2 regions of the Variovorax multivorans genome follow, and region 2 is predicted to be linked to the other one. Evidence: predicted binding sites of a transcription regulator. Region 2 holds the regulator's gene; the other holds the start of a gene.
What was found. The regulator NrdR, encoded in region 2, represses ribonucleotide reductase genes. The targets are predictions, from matches to a motif close to CACNANATNTNGTG.

Region 1 (9,374 bases), on a different contig from region 2:
AGGCAAGGAACTGGTCGCTCGCGCGGTGCATGCCTGCAGCCAGCGCAACGAAGGCCCATTCGTCGCGGTGAACTGCGGCGCGATTCCCGAGAACCTGCTCGAGGCCGAATTCTTCGGCGCGCGCAAGGGCTCATACACCGGCTCCTCGCAAGACCGCGATGGCTACTTCCAGGCCGCGCGCGGCGGCACGCTGTTTCTCGACGAAATCGGCGATCTGCCGCTGGCGATGCAGTCGAAGCTGCTGCGTGCGATCCAGGAGCGCAGCGTGCGCTCGATCGGCTCGACGCAGGAAGAAACTGTCGACGTGCGCATCGTCAGCGCCACCCATAAAGACTTGCACGCCGAAGTGCAGGCCGGCCGCTTCCGCCAGGATCTTTTCTACCGCCTCAACGTGATCGAGATCGCCGTGCCCGCGCTGCGCGACCGCCGCGAGGACTTGCCCGCGCTGTGCGCCGCGCTGCTCTCGCGCATCGCACAGGACGGCGGGCTGCCCGTGCCGCATCTGTCGAACGAACTGCTGCGCCGCCTCGCGCAGCATCCGCTGAACGGCAACGTGCGCGAGCTCGAAAACCTGCTGCACCGCGCGGTGGCGCTGAACGACGGCGACGAACTTCATCTCGACCTGATGGGCGGCTTCACCGCTGTGGCCGAAGCCGCGGCGTCCGCGACTACGCCGCTGTCGCCCGTCACCGACGCGCCTGTCGCGCTGGCTCCACTTCCGAGCGCGCCGGTCGCGCCTCCCAAGGCCGCACCGCCGCCGCTGCCCTCCGATCTGCAGGCCTACCTCGATCAGCAGGAGCGCGAGATCCTCGTACGCGCGTTGCACGAGAGCGGCTTCAACCGCACCGCGGCCGCCGCGCGGCTCGGCATGAGCCTGCGCCAGATCCGCTACCGCATCGCGCGACTGGGCATCACCACGCCCAACGGCGATGACGGCGCGAGCAGCCATGTCGACGACTGAGGCCAACGACGGCGGACTCTGGCAAGCCGGCTGGTACCGCTTCGCGAAGGCGCTGCACTCGCCGAACTTCGGGCCCCGCCCCGCGGGCGCGCAGACCGACCTCATCGTGCTGCACTCGATCAGCCTGCCGCCCGGTGAATACGGCGGCAACGCGGTGCAGCAGCTGTTCACCAATCAGCTCGACTGGGACGCGCACCCCTACTTCCAGTCGATCCGCGGCCTCGAGGTGTCCTCGCATTTTTACGTGCGCCGCAACGGCGAACTCTGGCAGTTCGTGAGCTGCGACGACCGCGCCTGGCATGCCGGCGTGTCGTCGTGGCGCGGCCGCGGCAACTGCAACGACGACTCCGTCGGCATCGAACTCGAAGGCCTCGAAGGCCAGCCCTTCGAAGAGCCGCAATACGAGACGCTCGCGAGCCTGTGCGCCGCCATCGCGCAGCACTACGCGATCGCGCACATCGCCGGCCACGAGCACATCGCGCCGGGCCGCAAACAGGATCCGGGCGCGGGATTCGACTGGCGCCTGCTGCGCGAACAACTCGGCTGGAATCCACAGATGTTTCCGCCACAGGTGGAGCAGCGCTAATTTTTTCAATCGTGCGGCGCCTCGCGATGCGTCGCTCTTGCGGCGCAGCAATGCGAAAATAGCAACCGCGCGATTCAGCAACCATGCGGCCTGCAGGCCCAAATCGGCTTGCAAGCCAAGCCCCATGCGGGTTGAGAGACCATAGGCCAGTATTCAAGCGGCATCGCTGACCGTGTCCTATGGCGGAAGTAATACCGGCAATCCTTGTATCCATAGGAAAACGCTACATCTAGTGGGTTGTACACCCCCCGCACCCTAGATATAGTGTCCCCTGTCCGGTCATCTACACCGGCGCAGCGCCCGGCCCAGGCGCCGCCATCCAACAAGAATTGCCAACCGAGAGGAAGCGAATGCAAACTGCCCTGAACCCCCAATCGACCCCGCGTGCCGTTCCCTCGACGCCACCGCAACAGCAGCGAGACACTGCTGGCTCCCCCACCGGCCAGAACCTGGCTCACTACCAGATCATCCGCCGCAATGGCGCTGTCGTGCCCTTCGAGCCGAACAAGATCGCCATCGCGATGATGAAAGCCTTCCTGGCCGTGCACGGCACCCAGGGCGCGGCTTCGGCCAGCGTGCGCGAAACGGTCGACGTGCTCACGCAGGGCGTGATCCGCGCGCTGGTGCGTTCGCGTCCGGGCGGCGGCACCTTCCACATCGAAGACGTGCAAGACCAGGTCGAACTCGGCCTGATGCGCGGCGGCCACCACGAAATTGCCCGCGCCTACGTGCTGTACCGCGAACGCCGCACGCAGGAGCGCTCGAAGCAGGGCGAGCAAGACGTGCCGGCCACGCCCGCGCTGCACGTGCTGGACAACGGCGAGCTCGTCACCCTTGACCTGAACGAACTCAAGGGCCTGATCGAGTCGGCCTGCGAAAACCTGGGCGACAGCATCACGTCCGCACCGATCGTCGCCGAGACGATGCGCAACCTGTACGACGGCGTGCCGCTCGACGAGGTCTACAAGGCCTCGATCCTGGCGGCCCGCACGCTGATCGAGAAAGACCCCGACTACACCTTCGCCACCGCGCGCCTGCTGCTGCACACGATCTTCAAGGAGATCATCGGCCGCGAAGTGATGCCGGCCGAGCGTGCCACCGCCTACGCCGACTACTTCCCGCAGTTCATCAAGAAGGGCGTGGACAACGACCTGCTCGACGAGAAGCTGCTGCAGTACGACCTGCCCCGCCTGGGCGCGGCGCTGAAGGCCGAGCGCGACAACCAGTTCGACTACCTCGGCCTGCAGACCCTGTACGACCGCTACTTCCTGCACGTGCGCAAGACCCGCATCGAACTGCCGCAGGCCTTCTTCATGCGTGTGGCCATGGGCCTGTCGCTGAATGAAATCGACCGCGAAGCCCGTGCCATCGAGTTCTACGAAGTGCTGTCGTCGTTCGACTTCATGTCGAGCACGCCCACGCTGTTCAACGCCGGCACGCTGCGCTCGCAACTGTCGAGCTGCTACCTCACCACGGTGCCCGACGACCTCGACGGCATCTACGAGTCGATCAAGGAAAACGCGCTGCTGTCGAAGTTCGCAGGCGGCCTGGGCAACGACTGGACTCGCGTTCGCGCGCTCGGCAGCCACATCAAGGGCACGAACGGCGAATCGCAGGGCGTGGTGCCGTTCCTGAAGGTGGTGAACGACACGGCCGTGGCCGTGAACCAGGGCGGCAAGCGCAAGGGCGCTGTCTGCACGTACCTCGAAACCTGGCACCTCGACATCGAGGAGTTCCTGGAGCTGCGCAAGAACACCGGCGACGACCGCCGCCGCACGCACGACATGAACACCGCCAACTGGATTCCTGACCTGTTCATGCGCCGCGTGATGGAAAAGGGCACCTGGACGCTGTTCTCGCCCTCCAACGTGCCCGACCTGCACGACCTGTTCGGCGCCGACTTCGAGAAGGCCTACGTGGCCTACGAAGAGAAGGCTGCCCGCGGCGACATCAAGCCCGCGCGCACCATCCAGGCAACGGACCTGTGGCGCAAGATGCTCACGATGCTGTTCGAGACCGGCCATCCCTGGATCACGTTCAAGGACGCCTGCAACGTGCGCTCGCCGCAGCAGCACGCTGGCGTGGTGCACTCGTCGAACCTCTGCACCGAGATCACGCTGAACACCAGCGACACCGAAACCGCCGTCTGCAACCTGGGTTCCGTGAACCTGCTGCAGCACTTGAAGGACGGCAAGGTCGACCAGGAAAAGCTGAAGAAGACGATCTCCACGGCGATGCGCATGCTCGACAACGTGATCGACATCAACTACTACGCCGTGAAGAAGGCGCGCGACTCGAACCTGCGCCACCGTCCGGTCGGCCTGGGCCTGATGGGCTTCCAGGACGCGCTGTATGAACTGCGCATTCCGTACGCATCGCAAGAAGCCGTGCAGTTCGCCGACGAGTCGATGGAAGCCATCTGCTACCACGCCTACTGGGCCTCGACCGACCTGGCGCGCGAACGCGGCAAGTATTCGAGCTACAAGGGCTCGCTGTGGGACAAGGGCATCCTGCCGATCGACTCGCTCGACCTGCTGGAAAAGGCACGCGGCGGCTACGTCGAAGTCGACCGCTCGGCCACCCTCGACTGGGACGCGCTGCGCTCGAAGATCAAGGCCGACGGCATGCGCAATTCGAACTGCGTGGCCATCGCACCGACCGCGACCATCTCGAACATCATCGGCGTGGACGCGTCCATCGAACCCTGCTTCGGCAACCTCTCGGTCAAGTCGAATCTGTCGGGCGAGTTCACCGTGATCAACCACTACCTGGTGCGCGACCTCAAGCGCCTGGGCCTGTGGGACGACGTGATGGTGATGGACCTGAAGCACTTCGACGGTTCGCTGCGTCCCATCGACCGCGTGCCGCAGGACGTGAAGGCGCTCTACGCCACCGCGTTCGAGGTCGAAACCACGTGGCTCGTCGAAGCCGCTGCGCGTCGCCAGAAGTGGATCGACCAAGCGCAGTCGCTGAACATCTACATGGCCGGTGCATCGGGCAAGAAGCTCGACGACACCTACAAGCTGGCATGGCTGCGCGGCCTGAAGACCACGTACTACCTGCGTACGCAGAGCGCGACGCACGCCGAGAAGTCGACGGTGCAATCGGGCCGTCTCAACGCGGTGTCGTCGGGCAACGACGCACCTTCGGGCATGAGCGCACTCGAAGCCGCCGCTGCTGCAGCGAAGGCACAGATGAGCGCAATGCCCGCCACCGACATCGCGTTCTGCGGTGTGGACGATCCGACCTGTGAAGCGTGCCAATAACGCGTCGATGCTCGCGACAGTGAGTCAGTGAGGTGCATGCAAAAAATCGCGCGACGTTCACTCAATGAAGGCATTGACTGACATCGCGCGATGCATGCGAGCAACATAACAACCACATAAATGGCGTGCGATGTGAACGAGCACTTTGCAACTCACATCGTTACTCCGATAATTTGAGCATTGGATTTTTCTATGTTGACCTGGGACGAAGAAGTCAAGCCCTCCTTACCAAAGGATATGCAACAAGGATTGCAGCACCACAACGCATCGACCAGCGGCTTGCCCGCAGGCCGTTCGGTGGACGCTCCGACTTCGTCGATTGCGCAACCCGCGCTTCGCGCGCTCGATGACGGCGCAGTCGTGCGTCCGGTTGCCGCCGCAGCAGCAACGCCCGCTGTCACCCAACGCGTCAAGGCTTCCGACAAGCGCATCATCAACGGCCAGACCGACGTCAACCAGCTGGTGCCGTTCAAGTACAAGTGGGCGTGGGAAAAATACCTCGCCACCTGCGCCAACCACTGGATGCCGCAGGAAGTGAACATGACGCGCGACATCGCGCTCTGGAAAGACCCGAACGGCCTGACCGAAGACGAACGCCGCATCGTCAAGCGCAACCTCGGCTTCTTCGTGACCGCCGACTCGCTGGCTGCCAACAACATCGTGCTGGGCACCTATCGCCACATCACGGCCCCCGAATGCCGCCAGTTCCTGCTGCGCCAGGCTTTTGAAGAAGCGATCCACACGCACGCGTACCAGTACATCGTCGAGTCGCTCGGCCTGGACGAGAGCGAGATCTTCAACGCCTACAACGAAGTGCAATCGATCCGTGAGAAGGACCAGTTCCTGCTCCCGTTCATCGACGCCATCAGCGACCCGCACTTCAAGACCGGCACGCACGAAACCGACCAGACGCTGCTCAAGTCGCTCATCGTGTTCGCCTGCCTGATGGAAGGTCTGTTCTTCTACGTCGGCTTCACGCAAATTCTTGCGCTGGGCCGCCAGAACAAGATGACCGGCGCCGCCGAGCAGTACCAGTACATCCTGCGCGACGAGTCGATGCACTGCAACTTCGGCATCGACCTGATCAACCAGCTCAAGCTCGAGAACCCCGGCCTCTGGACCCCCGAGTTCAAGGCCGAGATCAAGGCGCTCTTCATGCGCGCCGTCGAGCTCGAATACAAATACGCCGAAGACACCATGCCACGTGGCGTGCTCGGCATGAACGCCTCCATGTTCAAGGGCTACCTGCGCTACATCGCCAACCGGCGTGCACAGCAGATTGGCCTCGAAACGCTCTTCCCGAACGAAGAAAATCCGTTCCCCTGGATGAGCGAAATGATTGACCTGAAGAAAGAGCGCAACTTTTTCGAAACCCGCGTGATCGAGTACCAGTCGGGTGGTGCGCTCTCCTGGGATTGAATCTTTCGACAAGAATTAATGAATTCAAGAATTGCCCTTGCCACCGATCGCGCCAAAGAGCGCGGCATGGACTAGGGCTCAGGTGTTCATGGTGCTGGGGCTCAGATCTCAACGCCATGAATCGCTTCACGCTACCCAACGTGCGTGGAGTGCTTCAATAGGTTGATTTTTTCAACTTGATCAAGGAGAAATAGAAATGGCAACTGCAAAGAAAGCGCCGGCTAAGAAAGCCGCTGCAAAGAAGGCTCCGGCAAAGAAGGCTGTGGCCGCTAAGAAGGCTCCGGCAAAGAAGGTAGCCGCCAAGAAGGCACCGGCCAAGAAGGTCGCTGCCAAGAAGGCTCCTGCGAAGAAGGTAGCCGCCAAGAAGGCAGCACCGGCCAAGAAGGCCGCTGCCAAGAAGGCTCCGGCGAAGAAGGCCGTAGCCAAGAAGGCGCCTGCGAAGAAGGCTGCTGCCAAGAAGGCGCCTGCAAAGAAGGCCGCCGCCAAGAAGGCGCCTGCGAAGAAGGCTGCTGCCAAGAAGGCGCCTGCGAAAAAGGCTGCGGCCAAGAAAGCCGCGAAAAAGCCTGCTGCCAAAAAGCCTGCTGCGAAGAAGGCTCCCAAGGCTGCTGCGCCCGCCAAGGCTGCAGCCGTAGCGCCTGCCCCTGCGGCGCAAACGACGCTGAATCCCCAGGCAGCTTGGCCGTTCCCCACGGCCAGCAAGCCCTGAGCTTCTCAGCGGCCTTGAAGGCGCAAAGCCCGGCACCTCGCGGTGTCGGGCTTTTTTATTGGCGCTTCTTCAGGAAGAAGATCGAGGACCGAATCAGAGGCCCAGGGCCTTGCGGTCGATCTCGTAGTTCTGCGGGCCACGCTGCGCGATCTTGATCGCGCCGACCTTGTTGCCCAGCGCTGCGCACTGCGCCAGCGGCCAGCCCTTTTCCAGGCCGAACAGCAGCGCACCACGCCACGCGTCGCCGCAGCCCGTGGGCTCGACCACTTCGGTGGCCACCACGCCTGGCACGTGCTCGCGCTCGCCGTCAGTCCAGATCTCGCAGCCCTCGGACGCCAGCGTGACCACCAGGCCGCGCACGCGCTTCGAGATCTCCGCCAGGCTCCAGCCGGTGCGCTGCGACAGCATCTTGCCTTCGTAGTCGTTCACAACCACCCAGCTCGCGAGATCAACGAAATGGCGCAGCGCCTCGCCGTCGAACATCGGCAAACCCTGGCCCGGATCGAACACGAACGGAATGCCTGCGGCGGCGAATTGCTCGGCGTGCTGCAGCATCGCGTCACGGCCATCGGGCGCGATGATGCCGAGCTTGATGTCGTCGCGCGCGGCCACCTTCGTGATGTGCGCCTGCTGCATCGCGCCAGGGTGGAAGGCGGTGATCTGGTTGTTGTCGACGTCGCTCATGATCATCGCCTGCGCGGTGAAGGTGTCGTCGAGCTGGCGCACGAACTCGGTGTCGATACCAAGCGAGCGCATGCGCTCGAGGTACGAAGCGCCGTCGTTGCCGAGCGTGGCCATCGGTAGCGCAGTGCCGCCCAGTGCGTTGAGGCTGTAGGCGATGTTGCCGGCACAGCCGCCGAAGTCACGCCGTAGCGTCGGCACCAGGAACGACACATTGAGGATGTGCAGCTGGTCCGGAAGAATCTGGTCGGCGAACCGGCCCTCGAAAGTCATGATGGTGTCGAACGCGAGGGACCCGCAAATCACTGCTGCCATGGTTGAGCCGTTGGTTGAATGGTGGATGGAAAAGAAAAGGACGCGTGCAGGCAGGCGCCCCGCTCAGGGATAGAAAGCTTCGACGCGGTAGCCTGCGATCGGCGGTAGCGCTGCGGCTTCCGAAGCGGACAAGGTCAGTGGCAGCGAGGCCGCGCGGTCGGCTCGGGCCTGCAGCACCGTCGGTGCACCGTAGTCCGCCGGCAACAGCACGCGGCGCACCACGGCGCGCTCCTGCGTGTCGAGCAGCGAGAGTTCGACGGCGGGCATTGCGAGCGGCACGGTGGCGCCATTGCGCAGGGTGAAGCTCAGGCGGTAGTCGTTGCCGCCGCTCTTCTCGCGCGCGAAGGCCGCGCCTTCGATCACGATGTCGCCGATCTGGCGCAGGGCCGCGAGTTCGCAGCCCGTGTATTGGCACAGTGCCGCCAAGGCGGGCCGCAGATTGGGCTGGCGCGCGGCAATGCCGTCGCGCTCGTGGCGGATGACCTGCAGGATGAGCAGCAGCACAGCAATCACCGCCAGCAGGACCAGCACGATGCGCACGCCCTTGCGCTGCCAGAAGCCGGTCGCCTTCTCGAAGGACTCGTCGTCGTCCGCGAAGGGATGCCCTATTGGCAGTTCGAAATCCGGGGAGAGCGCAAGGTCGGACTCGCTTTCGGCCTGTACCACCACAGGCGAAGCCTTCGCGGCCGCGCGCTCTTCACGTGCCTTGGCGCTCGCGATCTTGGCCGACTTGATGCGGGCGCGGCGCAGCGCCTTCTGCATCTGCACCTGATCGTGGTCTTTCTCTTCCTGCTCGCGCTCCCCTTCTGCGCCGTCGTCGCTCGCGCGCTCGATCATCAGCCCACGCGTTGCCTTGATGCGCGGGGCGACGGGCAGTGGCGGCGCCGGGGGTGGTGGCGCGGGCGGCGGCGACGCGAGGTTCAGGTCGATGTTCGGGAACGGCGGCAGCGTGCTCGGTGGCGGCTTCCACGCGGGTTCGCTGACGTCGAGGTCGGACCATGGCTCGTCGGCAACGATGCCGTGTTCGGGCAATGACAGCGAGAACTCAAGCGCTGCTGGAGGCGGTGGTGGCGGCGCCGGTGTCGTTGCAGGCGCCTCCGGGGGCAGCGCATGCCGAGGCTGCTGCTCGGGCTCATCGTCGAAGAAGTCCGCATCCTCGGCCGGCGAAGAAGACTCCAACTCGGGCGCGCCCTTGGGCTCCGAGGCGGACTCGACCAGCCCCGGCATATAGCCAGCACCCTGCACCGGCGGCGCCGCATTCGCCGCCGCACCATCGGGTGCCTCGTGCAGATCGAGCGTGGCGTCGAACACGTGGCTGCACCGGCCGCAACGCACCCAGCCATCAGAGATGCGAAGCTGGTCGCGCACCACCTTGAAGGTGGTGGTGCAGGCGGGGCAGCGCGTGACGAGACTCATGACCGGGCGATTGTAGGGTCGAGC
Region 2 (9,374 bases):
CCTTGTCTGCATAAGAGAGGGCGCCGTTGTCGACCGCCAGCGTGCCGATGGTCAGCGCCCAGGGCTTGGTGTTGGCGCCGGGCTGAGGCGTTTCGGCGGCCGCGGGCTTGGGTGCGGCGACCTTCGCTTCGGCTTCCTTGGCGCCGCCGCCGGCCGGCGTCTTGAGCCAGCGCTCGAACATCCAGCGCTTTTCGCTGTCACGCTCGACTCGCACTTTGGGATTGGTCGCTGTGAACGAGGCCACGTTCAATGTGTGCTTCGTCATGTCGACCTCGGCGTCGACCAGCTCGAAGCGGCCGACGCTGGCCAGCGCGGTCTTGGCCTGGGTCAGCGCAAGCCCATCGGCGGACAGGCGGCGCGCCTTGAACTTCAGGTCGGGCTGGGCCCAGGCGATGTCGATCTGCCCGCTGAGCTTGCCATCCAGCGTGGGCTCCAGGCTCTGCGCCAGGTAAGGCGCGGCCAGCGACAGCGGCAGCGCATCGACCTCGGTCTGCACGTCGGCCACCTTGTCGGTGGCATTGCCCTTGAACTTGAGCGAGGCGCCGGCAATCGCCGTGCTGCCGTTGAATTCGGCCGGCTTTTCCATCGGCCAGGTGACGCCGGTGACGTCGATGCCGAGGTCGGTCACGTCAACGGCGGCAGCGGGATTGACGGTTTCGTCGCGCCAGCCGATGCGTCCACCGTTCAGGGCCACCTTGTCGACCTGTACCTTCAGCACGGGCTTTTGCGCCGGCTTGCCGGCCGGTGCGCTCGCGGCTGCGGCGGGCGGCGACGCGACCTTCTCGGTCGCTCCGGTGGCCGGGTCGGTGGCCAGCAGATTGAGCTTTCCGCCCGCATCGCGCGCCACCGCCAGCTGCGGCTTGACCAGCGCGACTTCGCTCAGATGGAACACCGACTCCAGCGGCCGCACGTCGGCCAGCGCCAGCTTGAGCGATTCGAAGGCCAGCAGGTCGCGGCCGCGCGCATCGGCCACCTTGGTGGTGTGCGCCTCGACCGTGCCGGTGATTTTCAGGCCGGTGGTCGTGGCTTGCTCGAAGCCGATCTTCAGGTCGGCATCGAGACTGCCCGCCTGGAGCTTCACCGGCAGGCCGCCCGGGATGTAGCCGAGATACGGCACGAGGTCGAGCCCCTTGAACTGCACGTGGGCGTCGGTCTTGCGGTTGTCTGCAAAGGGGGTGGTGAAGGCGGCCGAGTCGAACTTGCTGCCGTTGAGCGCGAAGGCGAGCTTGGGCTCGGTGTTGATGTCGCGCTTGGAATCGAGGTTGCTCAGGAACGGCACCTTGAGCACGAAGTCGCGCAGCTCGTGCTTGCGCTTGACGGTCTGGTCGTCGAAGTCGACCGAGCCGCCATTTATCGCAATGTTGTAGATGGCAAAGCGCGCCGGCTTGGCGTTCGGGTCGGGCGGCGGGCCGGCCGAGAGCTTGGCAAGGATGTCGTCGATGTCGTATTTGCCGTCGGCCTGGTGCGTGAGCAGGATGGCGGGCCCGTCGATCGTGACCGCATCGATCACCGGTGCGAGCCGGAAGATCGACTGCAGTTCGGCATCGGCGTAGATGCGGCTGACGGCCACTTGCGGCTTGCTGCCGTCAGCAGTGGCAATGCGCAGGTCGTTCAGCGTGAGCTCGAGTGTCCAGGGCTTGAAATCGATCTTGCCGACTGTTACCTGCCGCCCGAGCTTCTCGCTTGCGATCTTCTGAAGCTGGCTTTTGGCAATCGGCGGCACCGCCAGCCAGGCAATGACCCAGAAGGCCAACAGAACCAGCACCGCGACGATCCCACGTCGCACCCATTTGTTTTGTTTGATCGAAGCTACGTCCATCGCCAGAGTGTGCCGCAAACACGCAGCAACGCTACATACGCAAAAAGGACGCAGGCAAACCCCGGGAAAAGTGCCAGAAACGCCGAGAAATCGGCTTCGTCGGACCTCAAACGAAGAAAGCCCGGTGGCTCGACGGAATGTCTTGTCACCGGGCTTGATGGCGGGCACAAAACCCATGCCATCGATTCGCGCGACCGGAAGTCAATGGTTCCTGCCGTGCTGGCAGCAAGAGATTGCCACCGTGGATCCTCGGACGCTGAACCCTTGACTTGCACCTCGGGCTGCCGGACCTCGGAAAAACACCTGAAAAGCTCAGGCCCGTCCAGATTAGGCGTCGCACCCTCGGATTGCAAACGCGTTTTACAAAGGGATTTCCCCTAAGCCGAAACGCCTCGAAACGGCAACTTTTTTAAACAACTATTAGCATAACGAAGCAAATCCTTATGCTTGACCGGGTATTTAGCCACGCTAGAATCCGCCCTGCTCCGACCGCCCGACGCGGCAGAGCCACCCTGAATCCGCCGCCGAACTCCCCCGGCTTGATCAGGTCGCCGCGCCCCTAACCCCCTTCACTCCATGCGCGGAGCCTGATTCGTACCAATCCAAGCGCCGCTGCCTTCATCCATCGCCTTCCGTGGCGTTGCGACTCGGGTGCCGCACAGAAAGGAAGAGCGATGAACAAGGCGTTTGATGTCACGGCCCGCGGGCTAAGGACCTTCGTGTCCGATGTGGCAGACGGCTTTTTTGAAATCACCCACAACGGGTTTGCACTGGTCGGCCTGGCCATTGTGTTCGCGGCCCTCGCCCTCGTGGCGCGGCCCGACCTGCGCAAGACCGGCGAGGAACAACTGATGGGCTGGCTGCAGTCGCGCAAGCCTGCGCCTGAAGTCACCGATCTCGAGCCCACCGCCATCGAGCGCACCACGGCCGCGAGCCCCGCCGACCTGCCCAAGCAGCAGGCCGCCGTGGCTTACTGGCTGAGCAAGAAGTACCGCGTGGCCGCCGAGCCGCTGAGCGTGCTCGTGGCCGAGGCCTATGGCATCGGCAAGCGCACGAAGATCGACCCGACCTTGATCCTCGCGATCATGGCCGTCGAGTCCAGCTTCAACCCGTTTGCCCAGAGCCAGGTCGGCGCGCAAGGCCTCATGCAGGTCATGACCCGCGTGCATGGAGACAAGTACGAGAGCGCGGGCGGCACGCTCACCGCCTTCGACCCGGTGACCAACATGCGCGTCGGCGTCAAGGTGCTGCAGGAATGCATCTCCCGCGCCGGCTCCCTCGAAGGCGGCCTGCGCTACTACGTGGGCGCAGCCAACCTCGAGGACGACGGCGGCTATGCCGCCAAGGTGATGGCCGAGCACGAACGCCTGCTGCAGGTGGCCAACGGCCGCGCGCCGTCGACGATCACGCCGCCAACCGTGCGTCCGCAGCCGATCCCTGTGGCGGCGCCGCCCAAGCCTACTGAAGAACGCACCGAGCCGGCCAAGGTGGCCTTGCTCTCCTCCGTTTCCTGAAGAGGTTTTGGGCCGGGTGTGAGCTACACTCGGCAGGTACGCGACTGGCGATAGGCGCAGCACCCGAACACGGTGCCACGCGCTGACGTGGAATACCACTGGGAAGCGTGCCGCCTGACCACAACAGGCGTTCAGCCGTTCGCCTGGGCAGCCCTTGTTTGGTTGAAGAACAAGGACCTCGTCTTCAAAGGACTGCCATGTACCAACGCAACATCCTGGTCGAACAGACCGATCCCGAAATCTGGGCTGCGATTCAAGCCGAAAACGCGCGCCAGGAACATCACATCGAGCTGATCGCCAGCGAGAACTACGCCTCGCCAGCCGTCATGGCCGCCCAAGGCTCTCAGCTCACCAACAAGTACGCCGAAGGCTACCCGGGCAAGCGCTACTACGGCGGCTGCGAGCACGTCGACGTGGCCGAGCAACTGGCCATCGACCGCGTCAAGCAGATCTTCGGCGCCGACGCCGCCAACGTGCAGCCGCATTGCGGCGCCTCGGCCAACGAGGCCGTGATGCTCGCCTTCCTGAAGCCCGGCGACACCATCATGGGCATGAGCCTGGCCGAAGGCGGCCACCTGACCCACGGCATGCCTCTCAATATGAGCGGCAAGTGGTTCAACGTCGTGAGCTACGGCCTGGACGCCAACGAAGCCATCGACTACGACGCGATGGAACGCAAGGCGCACGAGCACATGCCCAAGCTCATCATCGCGGGCGCCTCGGCGTATTCGCTGCGCATCGATTTCGAGCGCTTCGCCAAGGTGGCCAAGGACGTCGGCGCGATCTTCATGGTCGACATCGCCCACTACGCAGGCCTCGTGGCCGCGGGCGTGTACCCCAACCCGGTGCCGCATGCCGACGTGGTCACCTCCACCACCCACAAGAGCCTGCGCGGCCCGCGCGGCGGCATCATCCTGATGAAGTCGCAGCACGAAAAAGCCATCAACAGCGCCATCTTCCCGGGCCTTCAAGGCGGCCCGCTGATGCACGTGATCGCCGCCAAGGCCGTCGCGTTCAAGGAAGCCATGGCGCCCGAGTTCAAGGCTTACCAGCAACAGGTGGTCAAGAACGCCCAGATCGTGGCCGACACCCTCACCCAGCGCGGCCTGCGCATCGTGAGCGGACGCACCGAAAGCCACGTGATGCTGGTCGACCTGCGCGCCAAGGGCATCACCGGCAAGGAAGCCGAAGCCGTGCTGGGCAGCGCCCACATGACGATCAACAAGAACGCGATCCCCAACGACCCGGAAAAGCCGATGGTCACCAGCGGCGTGCGCATCGGCACCCCCGCCATGACCACCCGCGGCTTCAAGGACGAAGAGGCCCGCATCACCGCGAACCTGATCGCCGACGTGCTCGAGAACCCGCGCGACGCGGCGAACATCGACGCGGTGCGCGCCAAGGTTCACGCGCTGACGAGCCGCTTCCCTGTCTACCGCTGATTTCGAGCAAGAAGACCTGACCGCATGAAATGCCCTTTTTGCGGTCATCTTGAAACGCAGGTCGTCGAGACCCGCGTTTCGGAAGACGCCGACTTTGTCCGCAGGCGCCGCCAGTGCAGCGCCTGCGACAAGCGCTTCACCACCTACGAGCGGCCCGACGTCAATTTTCCCGTTGTCGTGAAGAAGGACGGCAGCCGCGCCGACTTCGAATCGGCCAAGGTGCGCGCCTCGATGATGCTGGCGCTGCGCAAGCGGCCGGTGAGCATCGAGCAGATCGACAATGCCCTGCTGCGCATCGAGCAGAAGCTGCTGGCCAGCGGCCTGCGCGAAATCGACTCGACCAAGGTCGGCGAACTCGTGATGCGCGAACTCAAGAAGCTCGACAAGGTCGCCTACGTGCGCTTTGCCTCGGTGTACCGCAGCTTCGAGGACGTGGACGAGTTCAGGCAGTTGCTGCGCGACATCTGAGCCTCATTGGCCGCCGGCCTCTCTAGACGGCATTTCAACGGTTCCAGCAAAGCTGCACCAGCGCACTCGACGCGTCGGTGCTGCCGCCAGCCAGCTTGACGCCCTGCTGGTTGACCTTGAGCGTTCCGCACTCGTCGTTGCTCGACGCCCCGCTTGGAACGGCTTGCAAGGTATAGGTGGTGGTATTTCTGGCGGCATAGCTGATGGAATAGTTCGCCGTACCGGACGACGGCGCCTGGCTCAGTCCGGTCGGCAGCGCGACGCTCGCCGGGGGGTAGCGTCCGTTGGCGGTCATGTAGCGCTCGGTCCACTGCGCCGCCTGCAACAGCTGCTGCTTGGCATCGGCCCGCTTGGCCCGCAGCACGTAGCGCGTGTAGCTCGGATAGGCGATGGCGGCGAGGATGGCGATCACCACCGTCACGATCATGAGTTCGATCAGCGTGAAGCCGCGCGAGCGAATCTGCTCACGGCCTTGCGCCCTGGGATGCTTGTTCTTCATGGCTTGCCTTGGTCGCGTCGTCAGTTCGACAACATCAGATTGCGCCAACCGAAGCGGCGGACGATATCCGGCCGCTTCGGCGTGTTGCATTCGCCGGCCGCGTTGCAGATCACGTCCTTGCCCTTTGCCCGGTCCTGCGGCTCGAAGGCGATGTCGTCCCTGCCCGAACGGTTCCGGAAGCCGAGATAGCTGCCCGCCGTGGCGGACGCGTTGTAGGCAATGCCGCCCGGAGCGGCGCCGCTGAAGAAGTCGACCACCATCGACCAGCCGTCGTCGCCAGTGCCTGCAGTGCAATCGATCGAGTTGCTGCCGGTGCCCGGAATGGTGGTCGAGAACAAGCCTGCGCTGCTGCTGAGCGCGTCGCCCGGATAGACGATGCGCTCCCTGGCGGTCGGCAGTTGAAGGTACCAGCCGCGCTTGGCGAGAGAACCGCTGTAGCTCACGCTGTTGCCCGAGACGGTGCGGAACTCGGCATCGTCTTCCTCGACGGTGGCAACGCCGATGGTCTGCGCCACCAGGTCGGTCGATGCTGCGGTGCCCTTGCTGCCGTTGGCCGGATCCCGAACGCCATACAGGTACTGGCTGGCGGTAGTGCCGTCATCACCGGAGGCAAACAGCCGCCCCGTACCGAACACCACCATATAGCCGCCGCGCGGATGGCCGACGACCACCGGCGCCGCCGTGATCGGCTGCGTGGCGCCGGCCGCGAACAGCGGCACATTGTCGAGGCTCGATGCGGTGGCGCCGGAGCCCATGGTGGCCTTCCACTTGCGGCTGTCGGCATCGCTCAGGTCGAACTTCCACAGGTTGCCGAGCAGGTCGCCTGCATAGGCGTAGTCAACCTTGCCGTCGCCGTCGCGGTCCACCACCCTTGGGGCGGACAGCCCGTTGCCGGAGCCAGTGCCCTGCGTGGCGGGAGCAGGGATCTTGAGGACCGACTTGTCGTCGTCGAGATACTGGATCCACAGCACCGCCCTCTCGCTCGTGCTGTTGTAGCCATTGCCCAGGATCACGGCCTTGCGCCCGTTGTTCAGCGGCGCCACCTGCAGCGCGCGCCTGGAGAAGGAGTCGAGCGCGGGCTGCTGAAACTGGTGGCCCAGGTCACTGTCGGGAAGCGCGGTCGTGTCGACCACCACCGTCTCGGCAGCCCCGGCCTCGTCGATGTCCTCGGGCTTGGTGACGTTGAGCACGAAGTAGCCCTTGCCGCCCGCTCCCAGCGTGCCCACAAGAAAGGACCTCCACCCCGCCGCCTTCTGGGCGTCGGTGGTCGTGGGAGTGGCCGCCGCACCCATGTAGATATCGGCTACGAAGGCGCTTCCGTCGACGTAGTACCTGTGCGAGTAGGTGGCCTCACTGAGTCGCTTGAGATTGGGCGCGGTCGCCGTGCCGTAGAGGCCTTCGGGCACATAGGCGAACTCTTCCCTGCCGGTTCCCGCATTGAAGGCATGCAGCATGCCGTCGTTGGCACCTACGTAGACCATCGGCGTGCGGGCGGTCGAGGCGAACGTGGCGTAAGCGTCGCTGGTGAAGCCGCTCTTGGGCTGCCCCGCATACCAGACGCTGGAGCCCACGATGTCACCCAGCACATGGCCACGCTTGCGCAACTCCAGGCCCGTGCTTTCGTTGCTGCGGTCGCCGCGCAGGAAGTTGAGCACGGCCTGCCCGAGCGCGGTGCTTGCAGCATCGGTGCTGGTGCTTCCCCTGAGCGCGGCCTTTTGCGCATCGCTCAGATTGACCCACCGGAACGGCACGCCGGAGCCGGTCGTTGCGACGCTGGCGCCCGTTGCCGCTGCAGTGCCCGAGAAACTGAGCACCTTGCGATCGCTGCTGTGCGCCCCTGCCGTCGCCATGCGTGCATCGAGCAGATCGCGTGCCGACCAGTCGGATGTGGCCGCCAGCCTGCCGTTGGAGCCGAACTTCGTGGCGGTGAGCGCGCCCGACCAGTCAGCCGTGTCGTAGCCGGCCCGGTAGACGGCCGTGCCGGTCGATACCCTGGAGGAGCTTGCCGAGATCGAAGTCAGCGGGATGCTGGTGTTGATCAGGATCTGCCCGAGGATGGATTTGAAGGCGTTGCCGAGTGCCCCAGCATTCGAGGCCGGCGTGAAGGTGCCGCGGCTGTTGAGAGCGGCGTGCCAGAGGTCCATGCGCAAGGCGGCGCTGTTGGCCCCGCTGCTATACAAATATCCGTCGCCGTCCCAGCGGTCTGGCACCAGTGAGCCTGCCAGCGGGTCCGACCAGGTGGCCGCGCCATCGACCAACCGTGCATAGTCCCCGCTGTAGGTGGGCTGCGCCGCGCTCGCCGAAATGACCGGCGCGCCGCTCCACGACGACGCCGCACCGAAACCGATGGTGTAGGTCGTCAGGTGCTGCCACGTGGCCGGATTGTTCCTGGGATTCCAGTACTCGGGAACCGTCGCCGTACCGACTGCCACACTGCCGGGCTCGACAACGATCTTCTTCAGGTTGTTCGGCACGTCCGGCTGCAGATCGCTGGCCCAGTAGTGAAAGGCCATGTCGGCCAGGGTCGGGCGATATTCAGCCTTGGGTCTCCAGCGGCCGCTCCGATCCCAGTTAGCAACGTCATTGACGGCCCCGGCGTTGTCCTTGTAGGGCGCACGCGGCTGGTAGACCATGGAATCGGGCAGGACGCGGCGCGTTCCGTCTTCGTTTCCGATGGCCGGCATGTTGAGCCTCGCCGGGTCCTCGTTGAATCCGAAGAGGTTGTACTCGCCGTCCGTCATGAAGATGTGGAAGGACTTGCGGCAACTCGACTGCGCGGCCCCCTCCACGCCGGGGTCGTCCGAGTAGGGGCTGTACCGGCCGGTGGTCTTCATGTATTCGCCGGCGCGGGTCATCATGGCGTGCAGCGGCGTCCAACCCTCCGGAACCAGCGAATCGACCCAGGTCATGAAGTTGGCGCGATGGGCGCTGTCCAGCGAACGCATCAGGTTCGCGTTGGCACGGCCGCCGATCCGGCACTTGCCGGCCCTATAACTTCCCTCCGAGGTGTCGCCAAAGAAACCGACGCAGTTGTTGCCGCTCCTGTTCATCGCCTGCCAGGCGAGGCGAATCTGGTCATTGGGCATGTTCGCCTCGGAGAAGTTTGCCCTGAGCGCCGCCTTCAGGGCCAGCATGCCGCTCCCCGACATGCTGCCCGAGTTGTCGACCGACACGATCACGTTCGGCGCCGGCTCTCTGACCGCGGTGTTGCGCGGCGCTTGCGCCAGCGAATACTGTGCAGCTTGGCCGGCGGTCTGCGCCAGCATCAAGCTGCACACCACGGTGCTCCTCGAAAACTCTTTGATGTTCATATCCTTCCCTCTCGCAATGCTCAATTCACTTTGGTGACCGGATCCGGATCGAAGGACATCTGCAACTCGACCCGTGTGCCGCCTGCGGTGTCTGCGCTGCGAGCGCCTGTGGCGAATGCGGTGATCCGGTACAGCGGGTATTTGCTGTTCTTGCGGTCGATGACCTCGATCCAGTACCTGGCGCCAATCAGCGCCGGATTGCTGGCGGTGGGCGCGCCCGTGAACTGCCCGTACGACGCGTGTTTGCTCAGGTACGCGGTTTGGGTCCAGAACCGGTAGGCCTCGCTGCCGAATGCAGCCGCCACCGAGCGGTCCTCGGCG

Region 1: ACSFCA_RS24080 (ribonucleoside-diphosphate reductase subunit alpha) is a predicted target of NrdR. The motif match lies at 1,801-1,814, and genes of this name have one in related genera.

What each region holds. Positions count from the first base shown of each region.
Region 1 covers NZ_JBPJZL010000009.1:187,336-196,709, forward strand. Annotated here, with positions in the region: gene ACSFCA_RS24070 (sigma-54-dependent transcriptional regulator) at 1-961, shown strand, start outside; gene ampD (1,6-anhydro-N-acetylmuramyl-L-alanine amidase AmpD) at 948-1,547, shown strand; gene ACSFCA_RS24080 (ribonucleoside-diphosphate reductase subunit alpha) at 1,898-4,813, shown strand; gene ACSFCA_RS24085 (ribonucleotide-diphosphate reductase subunit beta) at 5,006-6,232, shown strand; gene ACSFCA_RS24090 (histone H1-like DNA-binding protein) at 6,429-6,938, shown strand; gene ACSFCA_RS24095 (carbohydrate kinase family protein) at 7,032-7,934, opposite strand; gene ACSFCA_RS24100 (zinc-ribbon and DUF3426 domain-containing protein) at 7,998-9,350, opposite strand.
Region 2 covers NZ_JBPJZL010000001.1:458,135-467,508, forward strand. Annotated here, with positions in the region: gene ACSFCA_RS02160 (DUF748 domain-containing protein) at 1-1,819, opposite strand, end outside; gene ACSFCA_RS02165 (lytic transglycosylase domain-containing protein) at 2,494-3,333, shown strand; ZMP/ZTP riboswitch at 3,364-3,489, shown strand; gene glyA (serine hydroxymethyltransferase) at 3,531-4,775, shown strand; gene nrdR (transcriptional regulator NrdR) at 4,800-5,243, shown strand; gene ACSFCA_RS02180 (type IV pilin protein) at 5,278-5,742, opposite strand; gene ACSFCA_RS02185 (pilus assembly protein) at 5,763-9,053, opposite strand; gene ACSFCA_RS02190 (pilus assembly PilX family protein) at 9,074-9,374, opposite strand, start outside.